Regions from separate parts of the Bradyrhizobium sp. LVM 105 genome, predicted to be linked through region 1. Evidence: predicted binding sites of a transcription regulator. Region 1 holds the regulator's gene; the other holds the start of a gene.

Region 1 (11,905 bases):
GCTGATGGGACTGGGCATCGACTGGATGGTCGCGGTCTCACGCTGGGTGGCGGCACTGCCGGGCGCGGTCGGCCGCATCCCGGCGTTCGGCATCGCGCCGCTGATCGCAGCGAGCCTCGGCATCATCTTGATGGGATTGTTGCGCACGCCCTTGCGCTGGTGCGGTGCCGTGGTGCTGCTGGCTTCCATCGCCTTTGGCCTGTCGGTACGGCAGCCTGATGTCCTGATTGCCGGCGACGGCGCGAGCGTCGCGGTGCGGGGCGGGGACGGGCGTCTGCACCTGATCAGGGCGGGCAAGGACAGTTTCCTGCTGAAGGAGTGGCTGGCGGCCGACGCCGATCCGCGCAATGCCGGCAGCAGTGCGCTGGCCGAGGGCGTGTCGTGCGACGAGGCCGGTTGCGTGACTCCGCTCGCCGATGGACGCCTGGTCGCGCTGGCCTTGCGCATCGACGCGCTGGCGGACGATTGCAGCCGCGCCGCGCTGGTGGTGACGTCACGGCCCGCGCCGCCCGATTGCGCGGCTATGGTGGTGGATCGGCAGCGGCTCGCTCGTCAGGGCGCGCTGGCGCTGACACGGCATGGCGATGGATTTGCGGTTCAGGCGGTGAAGGCGAGGGGTGCAAGCCGCCCCTGGTCGCCGGCGGCAGCCGGCGAGGGAGATTCTGACATGACCCTCATGCCACGGTCGGCAGCTCCACGCGTTCGCGACGCAACGCCGTCGGAGGCCGATCTTCAGGCCGAGGACTGAGCTTCTATCAGCCGATCGGCAGGCGCCTGACCGGCGACCGACTGTCGGCGATGATCTGCGGCTTCTGCTCGCGCTCGCCGACCGGCTGCGTCACCGGCAGCTGCAGCACGGTTGCGCGCTGGCCTTCGACCAGCTGAGTCACCAGCACGTACTTGCCGTCCGGAAATTCGATCGCGTCGTGATGGCGATCGGGAACGTGCGGATCGATCTTGCCGAACTTGCCGACGCGGGAGTTGACGGTGCGCGTCCAGATCCAGCGGTTGTCGTAACGGACGTTGTCGGCGAAGGCGAGCTCCGTCCCCGGCAGCAGGCAGACCGCAACGGAGAGATCGGCTTCGGAGGCGAAGCCGCGTGTCGAGGTGCCGCGGAAGGTTGTCGTGACGATCGTCTCGCCGACTTCAGCGGGGCGCGTCGCGATAGCATGCAGGCTATAGTCACACATCGGGTGCTCCTCATGCGAAGATAGCGACCCGCACCTCTCCTTGGAGGCGCAGGCCTCGAAGTAGAAGTATGCAACGCTCTGCTCGGTTATAGGCGAATCTGCGGCTGCGATTCGCGAGGCGCGATCACATTAACTTTCCCGAAGTCGATAGGAACAAAGCCGGGTCCCGTGCATTTGGCCGGCGCGCGTCTACGACTGCCAAGTGTCGCCAGCTCGATTGCGATACCTCCACGCTTGTATTGCGGGCGTTGCGGACTTGCCCGTTCACTGCCGTGTTGTTGCGGAGATTGTGATGCGATTACGCGGCAACGGCGGCGTGCGTGCCGATGCCGCGATCAGCGTCGCGACGGCTGCACCAAACGATCTGGCGCTCGGCTGTCCTCTCGAACGCGAACGGCCGTGAAGCGATGTTGCTTCGTGGAGCGGACATTCATCCGCTCCAATCTTTGATCGGCGATGCCGACCGAAGGGCGCACGCAGACGCCAAAATATATCTCGGACCGAGTCCTTCCGGAATCAGTACTTCCGATAAAGCCCGATCAGCTTGCCCTGAATCTTCACCCGGTTCGGCGGCAGGATGCGGACCTCATAAGCGGCATTGGCGGGCTCGAGTGCGATCGAGGCGCCGCGGCGGCGGAAGCGCTTGAGCGTGGCCTCCTCGTCGTCGATCAACGCCACCACGATGTCGCCGGTATCCGCGCTCTCGTTGCGCTGGATCAGCGCCATGTCGCCGTCGAGGATACCGGCTTCGACCATGGAATCGCCGCGCACCTCGAGTGCGTAGTGCTCGCCCGCGCCGAGCATGTCGGGCGGCACGCTGATGGTGTGGCTGCGGGTCTGCAACGCCTCGATCGGCGTGCCGGCCGCGATACGGCCCATCACGGGGACTGCAACCGGCCGCTCGCCCTCGTCCATGGACGGGCTGGAGGTCGCGCGGATCTTGCCGAGATTGCCCTCGATGACGCTCGGCGTGAAGCCGCGCCGGGCGCCGGCGGCAGCCTGCAGCTCCGGCAGCTTGATCACTTCGATGGCGCGTGCGCGGTTAGGCAGGCGGCGGATGAAGCCACGCTCCTCGAGCGCGGTGATGAGGCGGTGGATGCCCGACTTCGAGCGCAGGTCGAGCGCATCCTTCATCTCGTCGAAGGAGGGCGGCACGCCGCTTTCCTTCAAACGTTCGCTGATGAACCTCAGAAGCTCGTATTGTTTGCGCGTTAACATCTCGACCAAAGTCCCCCGGTTGATGTCGTTCGATTCCGAGACGATGAGTTCAGCGATAAGCCGCTACATGCTCGAAACAAATCATGAACGGACACTATATGTTCGATACATGTTCCGCAACTGCTTAATTTACCGTGAACGGCGGCAAACTCGCGGAATGCGTGTGGCCGTGGACTCAGACGGGGAGCCGCAGCACCTCGCAGGGGCCACCGGCCTCGGCGTTCGCCGCGAACGGTGCGCGCACGAGAAGTACCTGTGCCGCAGCAAGATTTGCAAGCAGAGAGGAATCCTGATGGCTGACGGGAATGGCGACTTGCGTACCATCGTCGCGCAGCTCCAGGCGCGCGCGCAGATAATCCTCGCGCTGGTCGTTGGCACCGAGGTCGCGACCCAGCACGGCGCGCTCGCGGCGATGATGAATCACTGAACGGCCCGACAGGGCACGAATCAGCGGCACCATGAACAGGAACGCGCACACATAGGACGACACGGGATTGCCGGGCAGGCCGATTACGCGCATCGCGCCGAGCCGTCCGTGCATCATCGGCTTGCCGGGGCGTATCGCGATCTTCCAGAACGCCATCGAGATGCCTTCGCCCAGCAGCGCCTGCTGGACCAGGTCATGGTCGCCGACCGACGCGCCGCCGGTCGTGACCAGGATGTCAGCCCCGCTCTCGCGGGCGCGGCGGATCCCGGCGGAGGTGGCCTCCAGCGTGTCGGCGGCCACCCCGAGGTCGATGGTCTCGGCGCCCTCGCTGCGGGCGAGCGCGTGCAGGGCGTAGCCGTTGGAATAGACGATCTGGCCGTGCCCGGGGGCGGTGCCCGGCCTCACCAGTTCGTCGCCGGTGGCAAGGATCGCAACCTTGGGACGGCGGCAGACGGCGAGGTGCGGGTGATTCATCGCCGCCGCGAGCGCGAGATCGCGCTCCGTCAGGCGGGTTCCCTTGCGCAGGAGCACGTCACCCTCGCGGAAATCGACGCCGGCCGGGCGGATGTGCCGTCCGGTGATCGCGGCTTCCTTGATGGTGACGCTGTTGCCATCTGTGACGGTGTCCTCCTGGATCACGACCGCGTCCGCACCATCAGGGACGACGCCGCCGGTGAAGATCCGCACCGCTTCCCCCGCGCCGACCGTTCGGGCGAAGGGACGGCCGGCCGCGACCTCGCCGATCACCGTCAGCCGGGAATCGATCGTTGCCGCATCGGCCGCGCGCACCGCGTAGCCGTCCATCGCCGACATCGCTTGCGGCGGCTGCGTGCGCCGTGCCGCGAGGTCATGCGCGAGCACGCGGTGATAGGCTTCGTCGAGCGAAACCATCTGTTCAGGCAGCGGCTCTGCACCTGCCAGCACCGCAGCAAGGGCGTCGGAAACCGGCATCAGGGCCACGGGCGAAACTCCTGCTCGGCACATCGGTCAATGGGCGGCGAGAGTTCTAGCTGACTGCAGGCGCAAGGCAAAGCAGCACGCAGACTGATCTATCCTGCGTGATCTCCGTGGCGGAGGAGCAAGGGCAGGTCCGCCAAGCGCATGATCCGGAATGCGAGACAGACCGGGATGGAAGATGGCCATGGCAAGGCACGAGCGCCACGCCGGAATCGGTCAACTCCCGGTCGGCCCGTCCGGGCTGACGTGCCATGCGACGTCGGGCGGTTTGGGGCCTTGGTCCTTGTCGGGGAGCGGATCGGCCTGCGATTTCAGGTCCGCAGCCTTGCTGATCAGCTTGGCGGAAAGCTCGGAATCCGAGGTGTTTCTTGCGAATTCAAGCAGGAGAGAGGCTTGCTTGGTGAGGTAGGTTTTGCCCAGCACGTCGATCAGTCCGATGTAGAAATCCCAACGGACTGATGAGTCCGAAGAGGGGTATTCCGTTCCGGGAACTCCGTATAAAAATGCACAAAGTGATCAGGTTCCACACTTCCTGCAAATTTAGCGCCGGACGCGGGCCGGCTGCCGACCGCCGGGGCGGCAGCGCAACGTTAGATGCCCAATGCCTTCAAGGCGTTGCCGACGTCGCGGGGCGACGTCACATGTACGGCCGTCAAGCCACGCGCCCGTGCTCCCTCGATATTCTCTTCGAGATCGTCGAAGAACACGATGCGCTCGGCCGGCACACCGATCGCCGCGACGACATGGTCGAAGGCGTCGGCATCCGGTTTGCGCAGGCCGATGCTGGACGACAGGTACAGCTCGCGGAAATGGCCGAGCAGATCGGCATATTCCTTCGAGAAATAGTCGACATGCGGCCGATTGGTGTTGGAGAAGGCGTAGAGCGGCATCTGCTTTGCCGCACGCGGTAACAGCTCGGCGATATCGGGCATCTCGCCGGCGAAGATCGCATTCCAGCCCTCCAGGAACTGGGCGTCCGAAATGCCGATTCCCAGCGAAGCGCGCAAGGAGGCGAAATAATCCGCGTCGCTGATCTTGCCGACCTCGTGCAGCCGGTAGGCCTCGTCGCGCACATAACGCGCGAGGAGGCTTTCGGGCTGGCAGCCGGCATGTCCCGCCCAACAGGCGATCGCCTTGGAGAAGTCGATGTCGAGCACCACGCGCCCGAGATCGAACAGAAGCGCATCCGCGCTGCCGGGAGAGAGCGATGTCATTGCGTCCTTTTCACTTCAATGTCGGCAGGAATCCGTAAGTTAGTACCGATAAGGCTCGTGGTCGAACAGCGGGAACGCGCTGAACACGCTCGGCGCGTTGGTGGCGGCCGCCGGATGCAGGCAGGATTTGTCGATCTCGGCAAACGATGTGGCACCCAACAGGCCGAGGCAGCGCAGCACCTCGTCTTCCAGCAGCTCCAGCATCCGCGCGATGCCGGCTTCGCCGGCGGCGGCCAGCGCCCAGCATTGCAGCCGGCCGATGCCGACGAGATCTGCGCCTGCCGCGATCGCCTTGACGATGTCGGTGCCGCGACAGATGCCGCCGTCGACCATGATCTTGGCGCGGCCCTTCACGGCCTCGACGATCTCGGGCAGCACATGCATGGCACCGCGGCCATGGTCGAGCTGGCGGCCGCCATGATTGGAGACGTAGATCCATTCGACGCCGTGATCGACCGCGATCAGGGCGTCCTCGGCGGTGGCGATGCCCTTCAGGATCAGCGGGATCTTGAACCTGTCCTTGATCATCTTCACGGTCCGCCACTCCAGGCCCTTCTGGAAATCGCCGCCGGTGGCGCGCAGGCGGCTCTCGCGAACGTAGCGCTTGGCGATGTCACGTTCGCGACGGCTGTAATGGGCGGTGTCGACGGTCAGGCAGAAGGCGGCATAGCCGTTCTTCTCGCTTCGGCTGACGACATCCGCGACGAAGGCGTCGTCGCCGCGGACATAGAGCTGGTAGAGCCGGAGCGCATCGGGCGCGGCCTCGGCAGTGCTCTCCAGGCCGGGTTCGGACACCGAGCTCAGCATGTGCGCCGCACCGAAGCTGCCGGCACCGCGCGCGACGCTCGCCGCACCATCCGGATCGAAGATTTCGAGCGCGCCGACGGGTGCGAGCACCACCGGAAGGCGCATCTTGCGGCCGAAATGCTGAACCGAGCCGTCCACCCTGCGGACGTCGCGCAAAACGCGCGGGCGAAAGGCGATTTCGTCCAGGGCCATGCGGTTGCGGCGCATCGTGGTCTCGGTTTCGGCGGCGCCGACGATGTAGTCCCAGGCGTTCTGGTTGAGGTTGGCCCGCGCTTTCCGGATGAATTCGTGGAGGTTCTGGAACGGCTCGTTGCTGGCGCCGAGTTCGACGTTCCGTTCCGGCCGGACGCCGGGTGCTTCGTTCATTGTTATCCTCCCGAGAATTTGAACCCTTATGTCATCGCCTAACCCGTCCAGCCCTGCAAAACTATCTTAAAATTGCATGGCTGCGAGGCGCGGGCCGGCCATGATTCCGCTTGCGGACAGGCCAGTCCTGCAACGTTGCCAAAAGTTTAGGTCCGGGCGAAACGATTTCTACGGCGTACCCGTCGGCATGGCATCCCGGCCTTGAAGAAACCAGAATGGTATTGTGAGAAACGAGCTGGATCGCCAATTGCATGGCGCCTCCCCAGGTCTCGACAGACAAGCCTAAAGCGAACCGCCAAAGCACAAAGGCCAGCCCATCCATGCGGAAATCCCTGCTGTTCCCTCTGGGCACGCTCACCGGAGCGTGTCTCACCCTTCTGGTAGCCAGTCCCCAAGGCGGCGTATGGGCGGCGCGGGCGACAGCGAACGCGAATGATGCCTATTCCCAGCTCAACCTGTTCGGCGAAGTGTTCGAGCGCGTGAAGGCGAGCTATGTCGAGAAGCCCGACAATGCCAAGCTGGTCGAGGGCGCGATCACCGGCATGGTGACCTCGCTCGATCCGCATTCGCGCTACATGAACGCGAAGGCCTGGACCGAGATGCAGGAGACCACCTCCGGCGAGTTCGGCGGCCTCGGCATCGAGGTCACGATGGAAGACGGCCTCGTCAAGGTGGTCTCGCCGATCGACGATACGCCCGCCTCGAAGGCCGGCCTGATGTCAGGTGACCTCATCAGCAAGATCGACGGCGAGGCCGTGCAGGGCATGACGCTCGAGCAGGCCGTCAACAAGATGAAGGGCCCGGTCGACACCAAGACCAAGCTCACCATCCTGCGCAAGGGCGCGGACGCGCCGCTCGACGTCGCGATCACGCGCGAGATCATCCATGTGCGCCCGGTGCGCTTCCGCGTCGAGAGCGGCGACATCGGCTATATCCGCATCACCTCGTTCAACGAGCAGACCACCGACGGCCTGAAGAAGGCGATCGCGTCGATCTCCAAACAGGTTCAGCCGGAGAAGCTCACCGGCTACGTCGTGGACCTGCGCAACAATCCGGGCGGATTGCTCGACCAGGCCGTGTCGGTGTCGAGCGCGTTCCTGCAACGCGGCGAGGTCGTTTCGACCCGTGGCCGCTCTCCCGAAGAGACCCAACGCTTCACCGCCCATGGCGGCGACCTCACCAAGGGCAAGCCGCTGGTGGTGCTGGTCAATGGCGGCTCGGCCTCGGCCTCGGAGATCGTGGCCGGCGCGCTGCATGACCACAAGCGCGCCACGATCATCGGTACGCGCTCGTTCGGAAAGGGCTCGGTGCAGACGATCATTCCGCTCGGGTCCGGCAATGGCGCCCTGGCGCTGACCACGGCGCGCTATTACACGCCGTCGGGCCGCTCGATCCAGGCCCAGGGCATCGCCCCCGACATCGAGATCCTGCAGGACGTGCCGCCCGAGCTGAAGGGCCGCATGGACACCATGGCGGAGTCCCAGATGCGCGGACATCTTTCGGCCGGCGAGGGTGGCGAGCAGACCGGATCGCAGTCTTACGTCCCGCCGGAAGAGAAGGACGACAAGGCTCTGCATGCGGCCTACGACTTCCTGCACGGCGTCACCGCGAACGCGGTTGCGGCGAAGCCCGCCCCGAAAGGTACGGTGCCGAACTAAACTCTACGACTCTTCATCTACGAAATCGCCCGGGAGTGGATGGCCATTCCCGGGCGAATTCTTTTGTGACGCTGTTTCGGTTCGGCGTCATGGCCGCGGCAAGACGCGAGATTGCCGCGCGATGGTCATTGCTGCTTCTTCGGACCCACGTGGTGCGGGACCTCGCTCTTCGGTCCGCCGCCGTAATGGTGGCTGCCGCCGGATCCGCCGGCCGATGCGCCGTCGGTGTCCTTCTTGCCCATGTGGTGCGGAGTCTCGGTCTTCGGTCCGCCCGAATAGTGATGGCCGTTCTTTTCGCCGGTCTTGCTCGTCTGCGCCGTGGCAGGCAGCGCGACGAACGACATGATCGCGGCGGCGACGATCAGCTTGCGGTGACTCATTCTGGTTTCTCCTGTTGATATCGTCGAGTCGGTGTCAATCAAGTCCCGGTGGCTCGATCGAGCTGCAGCCAAACCCGCCGCGTGATTGTGTAGGTTGAGCAAGATCAAATGTCGACGCGCGCATTCGCGTGCGCCGTTGCGTGGATCGTCGCGTTGCTGCAGGCGACGAGAAACGTCGATCTTCTTACAGAAAAAAATTCGGCGCGCAGCGCGAGATTGCGGGCCGCAGGCAAAGTCGTCGGTCATGCCGCGAGCCGGATGAGAGATGTCGTGGCCGATGACTCTTCCGGTCGGTGACGACAGCTGCCGCGATTCATTACGCGATCGAGCTACAAAAAGATTTGGCTGGCGCGGCGAGCGAGTTTGATGTCCGTCAAACCCGCATCAATGACGCAACCTAGCGTGCCGGCGCGAACGAGCGGCGACATGATCACGATCCGAAAGAGGTCGGCCGCGGAGATGGAGAACGAGCCTTTGACTGACGAGACTATCCACGCGCCTGGTCGGCCGTCACGAGCAGCGTTTCTCCTGCGTCGCTTGTTGTGGGAGACGATCACGATCAGATCGGTGCTGGTCAAGACGCGGCGCGATGTACGCCTCGACCTGTTCCGGGGTCTGGCGAACTGGCTGATCTTCCTCGGACACATTCCGGACACGGCGCTCGCCTGGTTCACGACGCGAAACTACGGCTTCAGCGATGGCGCCGATCTGTTCGTGCTGATCTCCGGATACACCGCGACCTTGGTGTTCGGCTCGATGATGATGGAACGCGGCTTCGTGATCGGCGCAACCCGGCTGCTGCGGCGGGTGTGGCAGCTCTATGTCGCTCACCTGCTGCTGTTCCTGGTCTATCTCACGGCCGTGCACTACATCGCGCACAGCTTCGACGATCTTCATCTGATGGATCAGTTCAACGTCGCGCCGTTGATGAACTTTCCCGTCGAGACGCTCTCCCAGGGGCTGATCCTCAAGTTCAAGCCGCTCAATCTCGACGTTCTGCCGCTCTACATCGTGCTGATGGCCGCGTTTCCCGTCGTGCTCTGGTTCATGCTGCGCTGGCGCAACGCGGTGATGATCGGCTCGCTCGGACTCTATCTTGCGGCCCGTCATTGCGAGTGGAATCTGCCGGCCTATCCGGCTGGGGTCTGGTATTTCAATCCGTTCGCCTGGCAGCTGCTCTTCGTGTTCGGGGCCTGGCTGGCCCTGGGAGGAGCGGCGGCCTGCCGCTGGCTGCTGTCGTCCCGCATGCTGCTTGCCCTGAGCGCCAGCTTCCTGATGTTTGCGCTCGCGATGACGCTGGCCGAGCACATTCCGGAATTGCGGGACCGCGTCCCTGAAGCGCTCGCCGCCGTCTTCATTCCGAACGACAAGACCAATCTGGGACCTTATCGCGTCATACATCTGGCGAGCCTGGTGTTCATCGTCGTTTCGCTCATTCCGATCGACTGGCCAGGCCTCAGGTCGCCGTTGCTCCAGCCTTTGATCCGATGTGGTCAGCAGTCGTTGTCGGTGTTCTGCGTCGGCCTCTTTCTGTCGTTCGTCGCCCATTTCGTGCTCGAATCCGGATCCGAAGGATTTTGGGCCCAGCTGCTGGTCGGTGCCGCCGGCCTCTCGATCATGACGATCGTGGCCTACTACCGAACCTGGTCGAAAGACGTCGACAGGAGTCGCTTCACCGGCGAGGAGGCGAGCGGATGAAGAGGTCCGGGCTGATCTTAACGGAAGAGACCGTCAAGCTGCGTGGCGTTTGCGCGCGTAAGAGCCGCGGACGCTTCGCGTCTATGACGCCTGACCCGCGCCGCACTACACCGCTCGATCGTCGACCTCGACGATCAGATCACCATCCAAATCAAACCAGGAGAATGACCATGAACCATCCGAGACATGTTTTCGTAAAAGCAGCCGCCTTCGCCGTGCTCCTGCTGGCCCCGGTTGGGCTGTCGCCTGCAATCGCCGGCGGCTTTGGTCAGATCGCGATGATGGATGACGACAAGATGTCGAAGATGCCTGCTTCCTCGGATTCGAGCGGCAAGATGAACACCGGCGAACCTGTGGGGCAACCGAACATGAGTGGCGGCCGAATGAACGACGACAAGATGAAGATGCCGCCGCAAGGCCAGATGCGGGACTGCCAGGGCGCCGGCTGTCGGGAAAATTCCGGCATGATGCCCATGATGCAGATGATGGAGAAGATGATGCGTGGCCAGATGAGTTCGCCCGCCGGAGGCGGTGCGACGAGCGGCCCGGCGGACGTGACAGAGCGGCTCGAAGGGCGCATTGCCTTTCTGAAAGCGGAGCTGCAGATCAGTGACAAGCAGGCCGCCGATTGGAGCAATGTCGCAGACGCCCTGCGGTCGAGCCGGCAGCATCTGCTCGAAGCGCGCAAGATGCTCGCCACGGACGACAGGTTGGGAAGCTCCGACCGCCTGGAGCACTACGAGCGGCATTTGTCGGAGCGTCTGGAGGCGATCAAATCGGCTCGCTTGGCCTTCACGCGGCTCTACGTGTCGCTGAACGAGAGTCAGAGGCAGACCGCGGATACGATCCTGTTGCCGCTGATCGCGTCGTTCTGACTCATGACGTGAACGCAACATCATGTTCGGTTCGTCCTTTCGATGTCGCTCCGGCCTGTTTGCGCTTGCCATCCTGGCGAGCCAGCCTTTCGCGATTGCTGGGCCAGCGTCGGACGTCGGCCGCGGCTTACCGCATGCCGCCGGTCAGTTCGCCCAGCGCTGGCAGGTCGCGGAGGCAGAGGGCGATCACGCCGCCCACCATCCCGCCGGAACCGGCGAAGAAGCGAGGCCGAAGCCGGATGGATCAGCCGGTTCAAGCGAGGGCCATGCGGCGGGCGCGCCGCCTGGCACTGCCGCGGCGGGCATGATGGATGGAATGGACGGCATGATGGGCCGGCCACGGAAGGCGTTCTATCCGGCATTGATGGACATGCCGGCGCTGTCCGCCGAGCAGAGGAGCAGTCTTGAGGGCCAGGCGCGCGCGCGGATCAGCGCTGAGTCCGATCGGCTGACGAGTGCTGAAATGGACCTGCGGCACGCGGTCGCCGGGGGCGACATCGTTGCCGCGGATCAGGCCTCGCGTCGGCTTCGCGAATCCCTGAACGAGGTCCAGAGCGGTGTGATCGCCCTGCGTTCGCTTCACGAAGGCAAACCGCCGCAGCAGATCGCGCAGGCCTGGTTCAAGTCGCAAATGAACCTGCTGCCTGCTCGAAGCGCCATGGATGCCGATGACGGCGCGACCGCAATCTCGTGGTTTCACGTCACCACCATGGCGCTGCTGGTGCTGTTCTCCGGGGGGATGCTTGCGATCTATCTCGCGCGCATGCGCCGGGCGAACGCGCTGGTCGACCGACTGGCGCGCGCGGCGGTCGCTCCGGTCGCTGCCACGCGACTCGTGGCGACGCCGACCGCCGGCCCGTCGAACGACAGGGACGGAACGACACCCTCCCGGGATACAGACCGCCGACCGCAGCGCGGTGCGGCGAGCGGCCCCTGGAAAGGCAAGCTGAGAATCTGTGCGATCTATCAGGAGACGCCTGATGTGAAGACCTTCCGCCTGCAGGCAGCGGACGGTGGTGCGATTCCGTTTACGTTCCTGCCAGGGCAGTTCCTGACCTACGCCATCGAGATTGGCGGACAGACAGTCAGGCGCTCCTACACGATCGCCTCGTCCG
Region 2 (11,905 bases), on a different contig from region 1:
TGAAGCGGCCGACACGGTGGATCACCGTGACGCCGTTGAGCGGCCAGCGCGAAACGGCCTCGTCGGCATGACGCCTGATCTCTTCCTCGGCCATGCCGGGATAATGCTCGAGCGTCAGCGCCGCGACCTTCGCGCTGTCGTCGTCGGCGCGGCAGATGCCGGAGAAGCTCACGACCGCACCGATATCGGTCCGGCTCTGGGTCAGGACCGCGATCTCGCGGGCGATGTCGAAATCGTCTTCCTGAATCCGGATGGTGACGGGGCAGGTGGCGACAGGGGTAGTCATGGCCTAGCCGCCGGTCATCGGCGGGAAGAACGCGATCTCGCGGGCGCCGGCGATCGCGGCGTCCGATTTGACGTGGGCGTGGTCGATGGCGGCGCGGATCACCTTCGGCTTCTCGAATGCGTAGGCATAGGCCTCGCTTTGGCCGGACAGCCAGGCGATCAGCTCCTCGACGGTGCGCACGGTCGCCGGCGGCTCGATGGTCTCCTCCGCCTTGCCGACGCGCTCACGCACCCAGGCAAAATACTTCACCTTCATCCCTCGTCCTCCTTGATGAGGTGATGGATGCCGGCGCGGAAGTAATCGTAGCCGGTGTAGATGGTCACGATCGCCGAGGCCCACAGCAGCGCGAGGCCGATCATCGAGACCACGGGCACCACCTCGTCGCCGGCAGGTCCCGCGAGCAGGAAGCCGATCGCGACGAGCTGGACCGTGGTCTTCCACTTCGCAAGCTTGGTCACGGGCACGCTGACGCGGAGCGCGGCCAGATATTCGCGCAGGCCCGAGACCAGGATCTCGCGGCACAGGATCACGATGGCGGCCCACAGCGACCAGCCATGGATGATGCCGTCGGCGGCCAGCATCAAAAGGCAGGAGGCGACCAGCAGCTTGTCGGCGATCGGATCAAGCATCCGGCCGAAGGCCGATTGCTGATTCCAGATTCGCGCATAATAGCCGTCGAGGTAATCGGTGACCGCGGCCGCGATGAAAATGGCGACCGCGACCCAGCGCAGCCACAGCGGCTGATCCAGGATGGACTGCGCGTAAATGCATCCGACCACGACCGGAATCGCGGCGATCCGGCCATAGGTCAGGATGTTCGGGAGGGACATCGCGCGCCTCGTCGTCCCTCGTGTCGTGGCGATGTTCATCCGTCCTACCAATACCGCTCGGGCCTGAAGGTCAACCGTTCCGCTTCCCAGATGGGTGCGGGATGCGACGACCATATGACCGCGTCCCCTTTAGTTCATCCCGGCTGGGGATGGAAATAGTCGAAAATCCTGCGGGCGCTCTCGGCGCTCACCCCTGGAACCTTGCCGAGATCGGCGATCGAAGCGCGTTCGATCTCCTTCAAGGTCCCGAAATGATGTAGCAAGGCACGCTTGCGGGACGGGCCGATGCCCGGAATCTCCTGCAAACCGGCCTCGCGGATGTCCTTCTTGCGCAGCTTGCGGTGCGAGCCGATGACGAAGCGGTGGGCCTCGTCGCGCAGGCGCTGGATGAAATAGAGCACGGGGTCGCGCGGCTCCAGCTTGATGGCCTCGCGCTCCGGCATGAACAGAGTCTCGCGCCCGGCATCCCGGTCCGGCCCCTTGGCCACCGACATCAGCGACACCTGGTTCAGGCCGAGAGTGGTGAAGATCTCGCGGACGGCGTTGAGCTGGCCGCGGCCGCCGTCGATGATGACAAGGTCGGGCCATTGCGGAAAATCGTCGTCCTTGGCCTTGGTGCCGGCGTCCTCGGGCGGATTGATCAGGCGCTTGAAGCGCCGCTCGAGGACCTCGCGCATCATGGCGAAGTCGTCGCCGGGCGTGATCCCTTCCGACTTGATGTTGAACTTGCGGTATTGGTTCTTCACGAAGCCGTCGGGGCCGGCGACGATCATGGCGCCGACCGCATTGGTGCCCTGGATATGGCTGTTGTCGTAGACCTCGATGCGCTTGGGCGGATGCGGCAGGCTCAGCGTCGCGGCCATGGCCTCCAGCAGCCGGCTTTGCGTGGCGGTGTCGGCGAGCTTGCGGCCAAGCGCCTCGCGCGCATTGGTCAGGGCGTGGATGACCAGCTCCTTCTTCTCGCCGCGCTTGGGAGCGGTGACCTCGACCTTATGGCCGGCCTTGATCGCCAGCGCATTGGCGAGCAGCTCGCTCTCCTCGATCTCGTGCGAGAGCAGGATGTTTCTGGGCGGCGGCTTGTCGTCGTAGAACTGCGCGAGGAAGGAGCCGAGCACCTCTTCCGGGGTGAATGACTTCTCCGCGCGCGGGAAATAGGCGCGGTTGCCCCAGTTCTGGCCGGTGCGGAAGAAGAACACCTCGACGCAGGAGAACCCGCCCTCCTGGTGGATGGCGAACACGTCGGCTTCCTCGACCGTGCGCGGATTGATGCCCTGCTGCGACTGGATCGCCGAGAGCGCGGCGAGGCGGTCGCGGTAGAGCGCCGCGCGCTCGAACTCGAGCTCACCCGCCGCCTTCTCCATCTCGCCGGCGAGCTCCTGCTTCACCGCGTGGCTCTTGCCGGACAGGAAGTCGCTCGCCTCGCGCACCAGCGTCGTATAGCCGCCGAAGTCGATCTCGCGGGTGCAGGGGCCGGCGCAGCGGCGGATCTGGTAGAGCAGGCAGGGCCGGGTCCGGCTCTCGAAGAAGGAATCGGTGCAGGAGCGGATCAGGAACGCGCGCTGCAGCGCCGTGATGGTGCGGTTGACCGCGCCGGCCGAGGCGAACGGGCCGAAATAGCGCCCGGGCCGGCTCTGCGCGCCGCGATGTTTCAGGATCTGCGGCGCCCAATGGTCGCCGGTGATCAGAATGTAGGGAAACGACTTGTCGTCGCGCAGTTGCACGTTGAAACGCGGCCGCAGCTGCTTGATGAGGTTGGCTTCCAGCAGCAGCGCTTCGGTCTCGGTGTTGGTCGAGACGATCTCCACCGTCACGGTGGCGGCGATCATGCGCAGGATGCGCGCCGGCTGCGGCGCGCTCTGGCGCGCATAGTTCGACAGGCGCTTTTTGACGTTCTTGGCCTTGCCGACATAGAGCACGTCGGCATTCGCGTTGAGCATGCGATAGACGCCGGGCGAGGTCGGGGCGAGGCGGACGGCGCGCTCGATCGCCTCGTGGCCGGTCGCCAGCGGCTCCTCGCCGACCGCGCCGCTCTCCTCCAGGATATCGGGCAGCCGCGAATCATCCTCGTCCTCGCCGCCCGGGGCGGCGGGATCGACGTCCGGCGCTATCAACGTCTCGGGGGGCACGTCGCTCGCGGCGGCCCGCGGCAATTTGCGCGCGCGTTCGTCCGGATTGTCGGTGGAATCGTGAACCATGGGGCGAATTTAGGCGCTCGGGGTGCCGATTTGAAGTTCCGGCCGTGCGGCACGCACAGGACGGCGGCACAGTTCCGGTAACGCTTCCTTAAGTCTGTTAACAGCGCGGTAACCCGGCTTAACAGCCCTTTAAGCTAAAACTCTCGATAAATCTTACGCGAAAAAGTGGTGGTTCCGTAACCATGCGGTTGTGCCTCGCGCGGCGGCGCAGGCGCCGCAGTGGCGACGGCAGTTGCGTTGGAGTGTGTGATGAAGAGGCTCGTTGTGGGCGCGGCCGCGTTGGTTGCAGCCGGCTGGACAGCTTCGGCAGAGGCCGCCGATCTCAATTACGGGCAGCGCGCCCCCTATACCGTCAACCAGCCGCTCAATGCCTATAGCTGGGCGGGTCCCTATCTCGGCGGCAACATCGGCTACGAATGGGGCTCGGTCGACAACAATCCCTCGAAGCCGTCGGGCTTCGTCGGCGGCGTGCAGGCCGGCTACAATTTCCAGAACGGCCCTTGGGTGTTCGGCGTCGAGGGCGATATCCAGGTCAGCGGTGCCGACGATACTTTCGCACCGTGGAAGTTCTCCAATCCGTGGTTCGGCACCCTGCGCGGCCGCGCCGGCTATGCCTTCAACAACGTGCTGTTCTACGGCACCGCGGGCCTTGCGTTCGGCGAGCTGCGTGGACAGACCTTCGGCTGGGCGGAATCGCATACCACCGCCGGCTGGACCATTGGCGGCGGCGCGGAAGTCGGCCTCGCTCCGAACTGGAGCGCCAAGCTCGAATATCTCTACATCGATCTGTCGACGAGTCAGTTCGCAATCACGGGGGTGTCAAACGGCTACAGCGCCAGCGTTGTTCGCGCCGGCGTGAACTATCGCTTCTGACAGCTGAAGAAGAAAATACCGGACAACACCTTCCCGGCCGCTCGCGGCCGGGATTTTTTTCGCGCTAAGTATTTCTTTGCCAAGGACTCCTATCGCCAAGTACTTCGCCAAGTACTGGCGCCGAGTCTTGCGGCGCAATATTGCGCCGCGTGTCTTGCGTCAGGCCCGCTAGGAGAGGATGACCAGGTTGACCGCCTTCGGTCCCTTCCCCTTCTTGTCCGGTTCGACTTCGAAAGTAATGCGCTGTCCTTCCGCAAGGTCCTTCAGTCCGGCCCGCTCCACAGCAGTAATGTGCACGAAGACGTCGCGGCCGCCGTCGTCAGGCTTGATGAAACCGTAGCCGCGTTCACCGTTGAAAAACTTGACTGTTCCCGTCATGGCCATCGGGAAACTCCCCCTCATTGCTCCTCCGTCGCGACGCAGACTCACGTCGCGACATGACCGGGCATTACGAAGCCCGGGAGAGCTGGCCATCCTTGGGCGGACCTAACGGTCCGGCCGGATCTTTCTTAGGCCTTCACTCCGCCGCAACCATTCGCGGAAGCGGAACGTAAAGCCAGTCACAGAAACAGCATAATACGGTTCTCTGCGGATTGACTACCGCTCCTGCATATTTTTCCCAAGAATGCCGGAGTGTTACGGCTTGCTTTAAGACTTGGGTACCTCCAATCGGAATCTGGCAGCGCCGCCCTGGCCGAGCGGCATTTCCAGCTCGGGCAGGATGGTCTTCAGCTCGCCCTGCAGCGTGTAGGGCGGATTGACGATCAGCAGCCCGGCGGAGGCCAGCGCCCCGCCATCGAGCTGGGGCGCGACGCTGAATTCGAGGCGCAGGCATTTTCCCGGTGGTTTTGCTGCAGCTGCGAGCCGCGCGACCGTTTGCGCCAGCGTGTCGGTGGCGCGCCGGTTCTTGGCCGGATACCAGATGACATAGATACCGGTCGGCCATTTCGCGAAGGCGGTGGCGAAGGCTTCGCCCAGCCGCTCGAACTCGTCCTTGGCCTCGAACGGCGGATCGATCAGCACGAGGCCGCGCCGCTCCTTTGGCGGCACGAAGGCCGGCAGCGCCACCCAGCCGTCGAGGTCGACCACGCGGGCCTGTTCGTCGCGGCGCAGCACGCCGATCAGCGCTTTCCGCGCCTTCGGCTCGAGCTCGCAGGCGACGAGCCGGTCCTGCGGCCGGAGCAGGCCGCGCGCGATCAGCGGCGAGCCCGGATAGGCCTTGAGCTCCCCCTTCGGGTTGAAGGCGCGGACGATGTCGAGATAGGGCTTGGTCAGCGCCGCGCTCTCGTTCGAGAGGCGGGCCTGCATCAGCCGCGCGATGCCGGTCAGCCATTCGCCGCTCCGGCGCGCCTCGTCGCTGTCGAGATCGTAGAGGCCGGCTCCGGCGTGGGTATCGATGACGCGGAACGGCCCCGGCTTGTCCTGCAGATAGGTGATGATGCGGGCCAGCACGATGTGCTTGATGACATCGGCGAAGTTGCCGGCGTGGAAGGCGTGGCGGTAGTTCATGGCGGAGAGTTACGACATCGCGCGCCGAAAGTAACGGCCGTCATTCCGGGGCGGTGCGCCAGCACCGAACCCGGAATCCATTTTGCTACCGGTAACGCCGAGAGATGGATTCCGGGTTCGCGCTCCGCGCGCCCCGGAATGACGGCGAACCGATCCTACCCACCCCTGATCGGCGGCATCGTCACCTGATCGCGCCGGCAGGCGCGGCGATCGGTTTCCTCGCAGGCGCGGAATTGCAGGTCCTTGCTGAGGCAGATGCGGACCTCGGAGAGCCGGGTGCGGTTGCAGGTGACCGAGACGGCGGCATTGCTCAGCCCCGGATTGGCCTTGATGAAGGCCTCCTCGACCTCCGCCGGCGCCACGGTCCTGGACTGCGACAAATCGAGATATTCGGCCGGAATCTTGATCGCGGCGCGCGCTTTGCGGATCGTCTCGAAATAGCTGCGATCGGCGAGGCCCGAGCAGGTGCCGTGCTTGTCCCATTCGTTGAAGATCAGCCCCGGCGCCGGCATCAGATCGAGCATCGAGGAGACGATGCTGCGGTTCAGCCGTGGCGCGGGCCGCTGGCAATATTCCGGGAAGCCGTTCTCGTATTGCGGCCACAGCCCATGCACCACGAAGGCGTAGGGCCGTCCGCTGCACTGGAGCTGGGAGCGGCCGCCACGCTCGGCCGCCTCCTCGCAGAACGAGGGCGACCATGACAGCGACAGCACATAGAAATCGAACTCGCCAGGGGCGTTCTGCCGCTTGTCCTGGGCCCTGGCGTCACCGGCGAACGAGGCCAGGCTAGCCGCAAGGATCAGGGAAAGGGTCAGCGAGATCACCAGGCGAGAGAAGGAATGCAATCTGGAATGAAACATGGCAACGCCCCTCAACTAGACTGTGAAAGAAAGCCTAGCAGGCGATAAGAACATTTCAAGAACAAAATTCCGGCGGTCGCCGTTTGGCCGCTGACGGGCCCCCAAGCAGGGCGACTCGGACTTAAGGCCTGGCGGCGCGGCAGGCCGGATTGTAGGCCCAGTTGCGGTCGAGCCCGACCACGCACCATTCGACGCCATTGCCGTAGCCGGAGAACCCGCCATCCTCGATGAGCGAGAAGTGCACTTTGCGCACCTTGCCGTCGGTGAGCATGGCGTCAGCGGTGCAATAGCGGCGCGGAATGTTGTCGGACTGCCAGGGTCGGAACGCGGTCTCGTGAACGGCGGCAAAGCCGGTGATCTTCAACGAGGAATTCCAGAACGTGCTTTCCTTCTCCCAGAACTGGGTCGCGATTGTCGGCAGCGCCCTATCGCAACTGGCGACGGCGCCGTCATAGCGCGGTCCGCTCAGCCAGAAATTCATCTCCAGCGGGTTGGCGGCCCTGGCCTCGCCGAGCGACACCGCTCCGAACAGGAGGCCGAGCATGGCGGCAAAGCGGAGCGATTTCAGGGAGGGGGCGCGCATGGTCAATCCGGACAGCTAAGGTCTTGCGAAGGGGGACGGTGCCGCGAAGGGCAGGGGAGGTCAAGTGCAGCGCGGCAACACTTCGCCAGGACTTGACCCCAACGATGCGGTCGGCACGGCTTCGGTTCTTTCCACTTCCATCCCGGCACCGTAGACTGGCGGCCAGCCAATTGGAGTGACGGGAATGCGAATCATTGCGGCCGCGGGTCTTCTCGCCAGCCTGGTTGCCTCGGGTATGACGGCGAGCCAGTCGGCGCGTGCCGACTATGTGCCGCCGTTCAAGGGCAATGACACCGGCGGCATCATCGCCTATTCGATGGCCACCCAGGTCGATGCACGTCAGGTCGCGGTCGATCACTGCGCGCGTTACGGCAAAGTGGTCAAATTCCTCGGCGTGCAGGCCTATGAAGGCGGTTATATCTCATTCTCCTGCCGTTGGGTGCCCTATGGCGCCGCCGAGCAGCCGATCCGCACGCTCTACTAAGGCGCTATTGTAGCGCCGCACTCTCTCAGCCGGGAGCTTCTCGCATGACGCGCAAACTTGCTTTGCTCGGCTCGACGCTTTGCCTCGTGGTGTCGGCGGGCAGCGCCAGTGCCGATGATCTGCCGGTGCGCAAGGCGGGTCTTTGGGAAATGAAGCTGGTCACATCAGGCTCACCCATGCCCGAGATGACCATGCAGCACTGCACCAACGAGATCGTCGACAAGGAGATGAACAACAACGTCTCCCCGATGGCCAAGCAGATCTGCACCAAGCAGGACATCAAGAAGACCGCGACCGGCTATGTCAGCGATTCCGAGTGCAGCGTTGCCGGCGTGAACACGACGTCGCATGCCGAGATCACGGGCGATTTCAACTCGGCCTACACGGTGAAGACCTCCTCGCACGCGCAAGGCGGCGTCGCCGGCACCGCGGGGCGCGATACGACCATGACGCTGCAAGCCAAATGGCTCGGGGCCTGCAAGCCGGACCAGAAGCCCGGCGACATCGTGATGCCCGGCGGCTTCAAGATGAACGTGCGCGACATGGACAAGCTGAAGGCGCTGCTGCCGAAGTAGGCGGTCTTTCCCTCGCGGGAGAAGGTAGTCGCAGCCTACACCGGAATCCTCACGCTCGCCCGCAATCCCCCCATCGGGCTGTCGCCCAGCGTGATGTCGCCGCCGTGGGAGCGGGCGATGTCGCGGGCGATGGCGAGGCCAAGGCCGGTGCCGCCCTCGTCCTGGTTGCGGGCGTTGTCCAGCCGCAGGAACGGCTTGAACACTTCTTCGCGCAAATGCGTCGGAATGCCGGGCCCGTCGTCGTCGATCGTGACGGTCAAATAACGGTGATCGCGCTGGCCGGTGATGGCGATGCTCTTGCCGTAGCGCGCCGCGTTGGTGACGAGGTTGGCGAGGCAGCGCTTGAACGAGGCCGGCTTCACCGTCACGACGGGCAGGCCGTGGAAGGCGACGGTCGCGGTATGGCCGTGGCGCTCGGCGTCGCCGCGCAGCTCCTCGAGCGCCTGCGCCATGTCGGTCGGCTGCGACTGCTCGCCGGAATCGCCGCGCGCAAAGGCGAGGTAATCCTCCAGCATCATCGACATCTCGTCGACGTCCTTGCGCATCCCCTCGAGCTCGGGGCTGTCGCCGATCAGCGCCAGCTCGAGCTTGAAGCGGGTCAGGATGGTGCGCAGGTCGTGGCTGACGCCGGCGAGCATCGCGGTGCGCTGCTCCATCGTGCGCTCGATGCGCGATTTCATCTCGAGGAAGGCGACCGCCGCGCGACGCACCTCGCGCGCGCCGCGCGGTCTGAAGTTCGGCGCCTCGCGGCCCTTGCCGAAGCTTTCCGCAGCGTCGGCAAGGCGCAGGATCGGCCTGATCTGGTTGCGCAGGAACAGCACCGCGACGATGAGCAGGATCGAGGAGGTGCCGACCATCCAGAACAGGAAGATCTCCGAGTTCGAGGCATAGGCGGCGCTGCGCTGCGCGAACACGCGCATCACGGCATCGTCGAGCTGGATGCGGATCTCGACTAGGTTGGAGCGGCCGACCGTGTCGATCCAGAACGAGCGCCCGATCTGGCGGCCGAGCTGCACCGACAGGGTCTGGTCGAGCAGCGAGAAGAACGGCTTCGGTCCCGGCGGCGGCATGTCGCCGGCGGGCAGGAAATCGACGACGAGGCCGAGGCGCTGCTGCGCGATGCGGCGGATCTGGTCACGGTCCTTGTCCTGCGGATAGCCCTTGTAGACGTCGATCAGTGCGGCGATATCCTGCACCACCGCGGCCGACAGGCGGCGCGTCACCGTGTTCCAGTGCCGCTCCATGAACACGAAGGCGACCACCGATTGCAGCACCACCATCGGCACGATCATGATGAGGAGCGCGCGGGCGTAGAGGCCGGTCGGCATCCAGCCCTTGAACGCGTGGCCCATCCAGCCATTGGCCGCGGAGACGCGGCCGGCGGCGCTCTTCAGAAGCGTCAGGCCGGTATCGATCGTGCTCATCTGGCGCGCTTCACTTGATTTATGGCGAGGCCACCAGCCGGTAGCCGATGCCGCGCACCGCCTGGAGGAACAGCGGATTGGCGGGATCGGTCTCGATCTTGCGCCGGAGGCGGTTGATCTGCACGTCGACGGCGCGCTCGTTGACGCTGCCATTGCCGGTCAGCGCGCTGCGCGGCACGGTCTCGCCCGGCGTCTCCGAGAGAATGCGCAGCATCTCGCGCTCGCGGTCGGTGAGGTGGATGACCTCCTCGCCCTGGCGCAGCTCGCCGCGCTCGAGGTGGTAGATGTAGGGACCGAAGGCGATCTTCTCGATCGTCGTGGCCTGCGGCGGCGGGGCGGCGCGCTTGAGAATGTTGTTGATGCGCAGCGCCAGCTCGCGCGGCTCGAACGGTTTTGCCACGTAATCGTCGGCGCCGATCTGCAGGCCCTCGATGCGGGCCTCGGCTTCATGGCGTGCGGTGAGCATCACGATCGGCACGGAGGAGGATGTGCGGATGAAGCGGGCGAGATCGAAGCCGGTCTCGCCGGGCATCATCACGTCGAGGATCAAGAGGTCGAAATGCAGACCCAGCAATTTCGATCGTGCATCGCCGGCGCTTGCGGCGGTGGTGACGCGGTAGCCCTCGCTGGCAAGGAAGCGCGATAGCAGATCGCGGATGCGGCGGTCGTCGTCGACCAGCAGCAGATGCGGCGCGTCGTCGGCAGGGCGCGCCGGCGGGCGGGCGAGAGTGGCAGCGAGCGGCACGGTCACTCCTTGGTGGTTTGATTGACGGAAGCGAAGATGGTCTCGAGCACCTTGTCCGGATCGTCCCGATCGATCATCGCGCGCAGGAAGCGCTTGACCGTCTCGGCGTCCTGCGGACCGATCTCGGCGAGTGCCTTGGTGATCCGCGTGGTCTGCAGCCCGGCGAGCTTCTGCACCAGCGCCTCGCCCTTCGGCGTCGCGTAGAGCAGGCGCTGGCGGCGGTCGTTGTCACCGGTCTTCTGCACGATATAGCCCTCGTCCAGAAGCTGCTTGAGCACGCGGCCGAGCGATTGTTTGGTGATGCGCAGGACGTCGAGCAGATCGGCGACCTTGAGGCCGGGATAACGGTAGACGAAGTGCATGACCCGGTGATGGGCTCGGCCGAAGCCGAAAGCCTCCAGCTCCTGGTCGGGATCGCCGACGAAATCGCGATAGGCGAAGAACAGCAGCTCGATGATATCCCAGCGCAAATTGCTTCCATCGCCTGCGGCCGGCCGAGGCTCGGCGGCGCTTTCAGAAGGATTCGCGAAATTTATGTCAGGCATATTGACGTATCTTGGGTTCAATGTTACAAAACGATCGATCCGCACGAAATTTTAGATCGTTTCGTGGCGGGCGGCATCGAAGCAGGACGGCGGAAAGAGCCGGACAGGCGACGACGGCCGGATCAGATCTACCGTGCGATTGTCGAGCGGCATTTCGGCAAAACATACTGGACTTCCGCCTCCCGCAAAAGCATGTCCTCAGCGACATGCTGGCCACGGGAAACCGGCCGTAACAAGGCTGGCGACGGTCCGGCCAGAAACCAATCAAGCCGGCCGGCCCCCAAACGGGGCCGGCGGGCGCCAGAACAGCGCCGTTACCGGCAGCGGGAGCCAAGGACATGAGCATGACATTCGACATCCAGCCCGCAACCAATCCGACCCCCGAGAAGGACCGCGTGGCCAAGCTGGTGGACCCCGGCTTCGGGCGGATCTTCACCGATCACATGGCGATCGTCCGCTACAACCAGGCCAAGGGCGGCTGGTACGAGGCGAAGATCGAGGCCCGCGCCAACTTCCAGATGGATCCGGCCGGGGCCGTTCTGCATTACGCGCAGGAGATCTTCGAGGGTCTGAAGGCCTACAAGCGCGACGATGGCGGCGTGAATCTGTTCCGGCCCGACGCCAATGCGCGGCGTTTCAGGGACTCCGCCGACCGCATGGCGATGGCGCAGCTGCCGGAGGACGTCTTCATCGAGGCGGTCGAGCAGGTCGTGCGCATCGACCGCGCCTGGATGCCGGGCGGCGAGGGTAGCCTCTACCTGCGTCCTTTCATGATCGCGAGCGAGACCTTCCTCGGCGTCAAGCCGTCGTCGGAGTACATCTTCTCGGTCATTGCCTCCCCGGTCGGCTCCTATTTCAAGGGCGGACCCGCGCCGGTCTCGATCTGGGTGTCGGAGAACTATACGCGCGCCGCCGTCGGCGGCACCGGAGCCGTCAAATGCGGCGGCAATTACGCCGCGAGCCTGCGCGCCCAGGCCGAAGCCATCCAGCACGGCT

What was found. The regulator LexA, encoded in region 1, represses DNA repair genes until DNA is damaged. The targets are predictions, from matches to a motif close to TGTTCNNNNTGTGTTCNG.
Region 2: a site for LexA is predicted at 6,600-6,617, ahead of D6B98_RS22240 (ribonuclease T2 family protein). Genes of this name have one in related genera too.

What each region holds. Positions count from the first base shown of each region.
Region 1 covers NZ_QZMV01000004.1:147,559-159,463, forward strand. Annotated here, with positions in the region: partial or broken gene D6B98_RS13105 (ComEC/Rec2 family competence protein) at 1-748, shown strand, start outside; gene D6B98_RS39810 (hypothetical protein) at 756-1,190, opposite strand; gene lexA (transcriptional repressor LexA) at 1,707-2,408, opposite strand; gene D6B98_RS13120 (molybdopterin molybdotransferase MoeA) at 2,584-3,795, opposite strand; gene D6B98_RS13125 (hypothetical protein) at 4,009-4,215, opposite strand; gene D6B98_RS13130 (HAD family hydrolase) at 4,383-5,006, opposite strand; gene D6B98_RS13135 (alpha-hydroxy acid oxidase) at 5,046-6,179, opposite strand; gene D6B98_RS13140 (S41 family peptidase) at 6,500-7,837, shown strand; gene D6B98_RS41695 (hypothetical protein) at 7,963-8,463, opposite strand; gene D6B98_RS39815 (hypothetical protein) at 8,547-8,795, opposite strand; gene D6B98_RS13150 (OpgC domain-containing protein) at 8,692-9,915, shown strand; gene D6B98_RS13155 (Spy/CpxP family protein refolding chaperone) at 10,080-10,790, shown strand; gene D6B98_RS13160 (2Fe-2S iron-sulfur cluster-binding protein) at 10,813-11,905, shown strand, end outside.
Region 2 covers NZ_QZMV01000008.1:34,842-46,746, forward strand. Annotated here, with positions in the region: gene D6B98_RS22205 (molybdenum cofactor biosynthesis protein MoaE) at 1-286, opposite strand, end outside; gene moaD (molybdopterin converting factor subunit 1) at 290-541, opposite strand; gene pgsA (CDP-diacylglycerol--glycerol-3-phosphate 3-phosphatidyltransferase) at 538-1,155, opposite strand; gene uvrC (excinuclease ABC subunit UvrC) at 1,251-3,311, opposite strand; gene D6B98_RS22225 (outer membrane protein) at 3,561-4,184, shown strand; gene D6B98_RS22230 (cold-shock protein) at 4,353-4,568, opposite strand; gene D6B98_RS22235 (23S rRNA (adenine(2030)-N(6))-methyltransferase RlmJ) at 4,833-5,693, opposite strand; gene D6B98_RS22240 (ribonuclease T2 family protein) at 5,849-6,553, opposite strand; gene D6B98_RS22245 (hypothetical protein) at 6,675-7,136, opposite strand; gene D6B98_RS22250 (hypothetical protein) at 7,321-7,620, shown strand; gene D6B98_RS22255 (DUF3617 domain-containing protein) at 7,665-8,195, shown strand; gene D6B98_RS22260 (ATP-binding protein) at 8,231-9,619, opposite strand; gene D6B98_RS22265 (response regulator) at 9,639-10,370, opposite strand; gene D6B98_RS22270 (MarR family winged helix-turn-helix transcriptional regulator) at 10,367-10,909, opposite strand; gene D6B98_RS22275 (branched-chain amino acid aminotransferase) at 11,248-11,905, shown strand, end outside.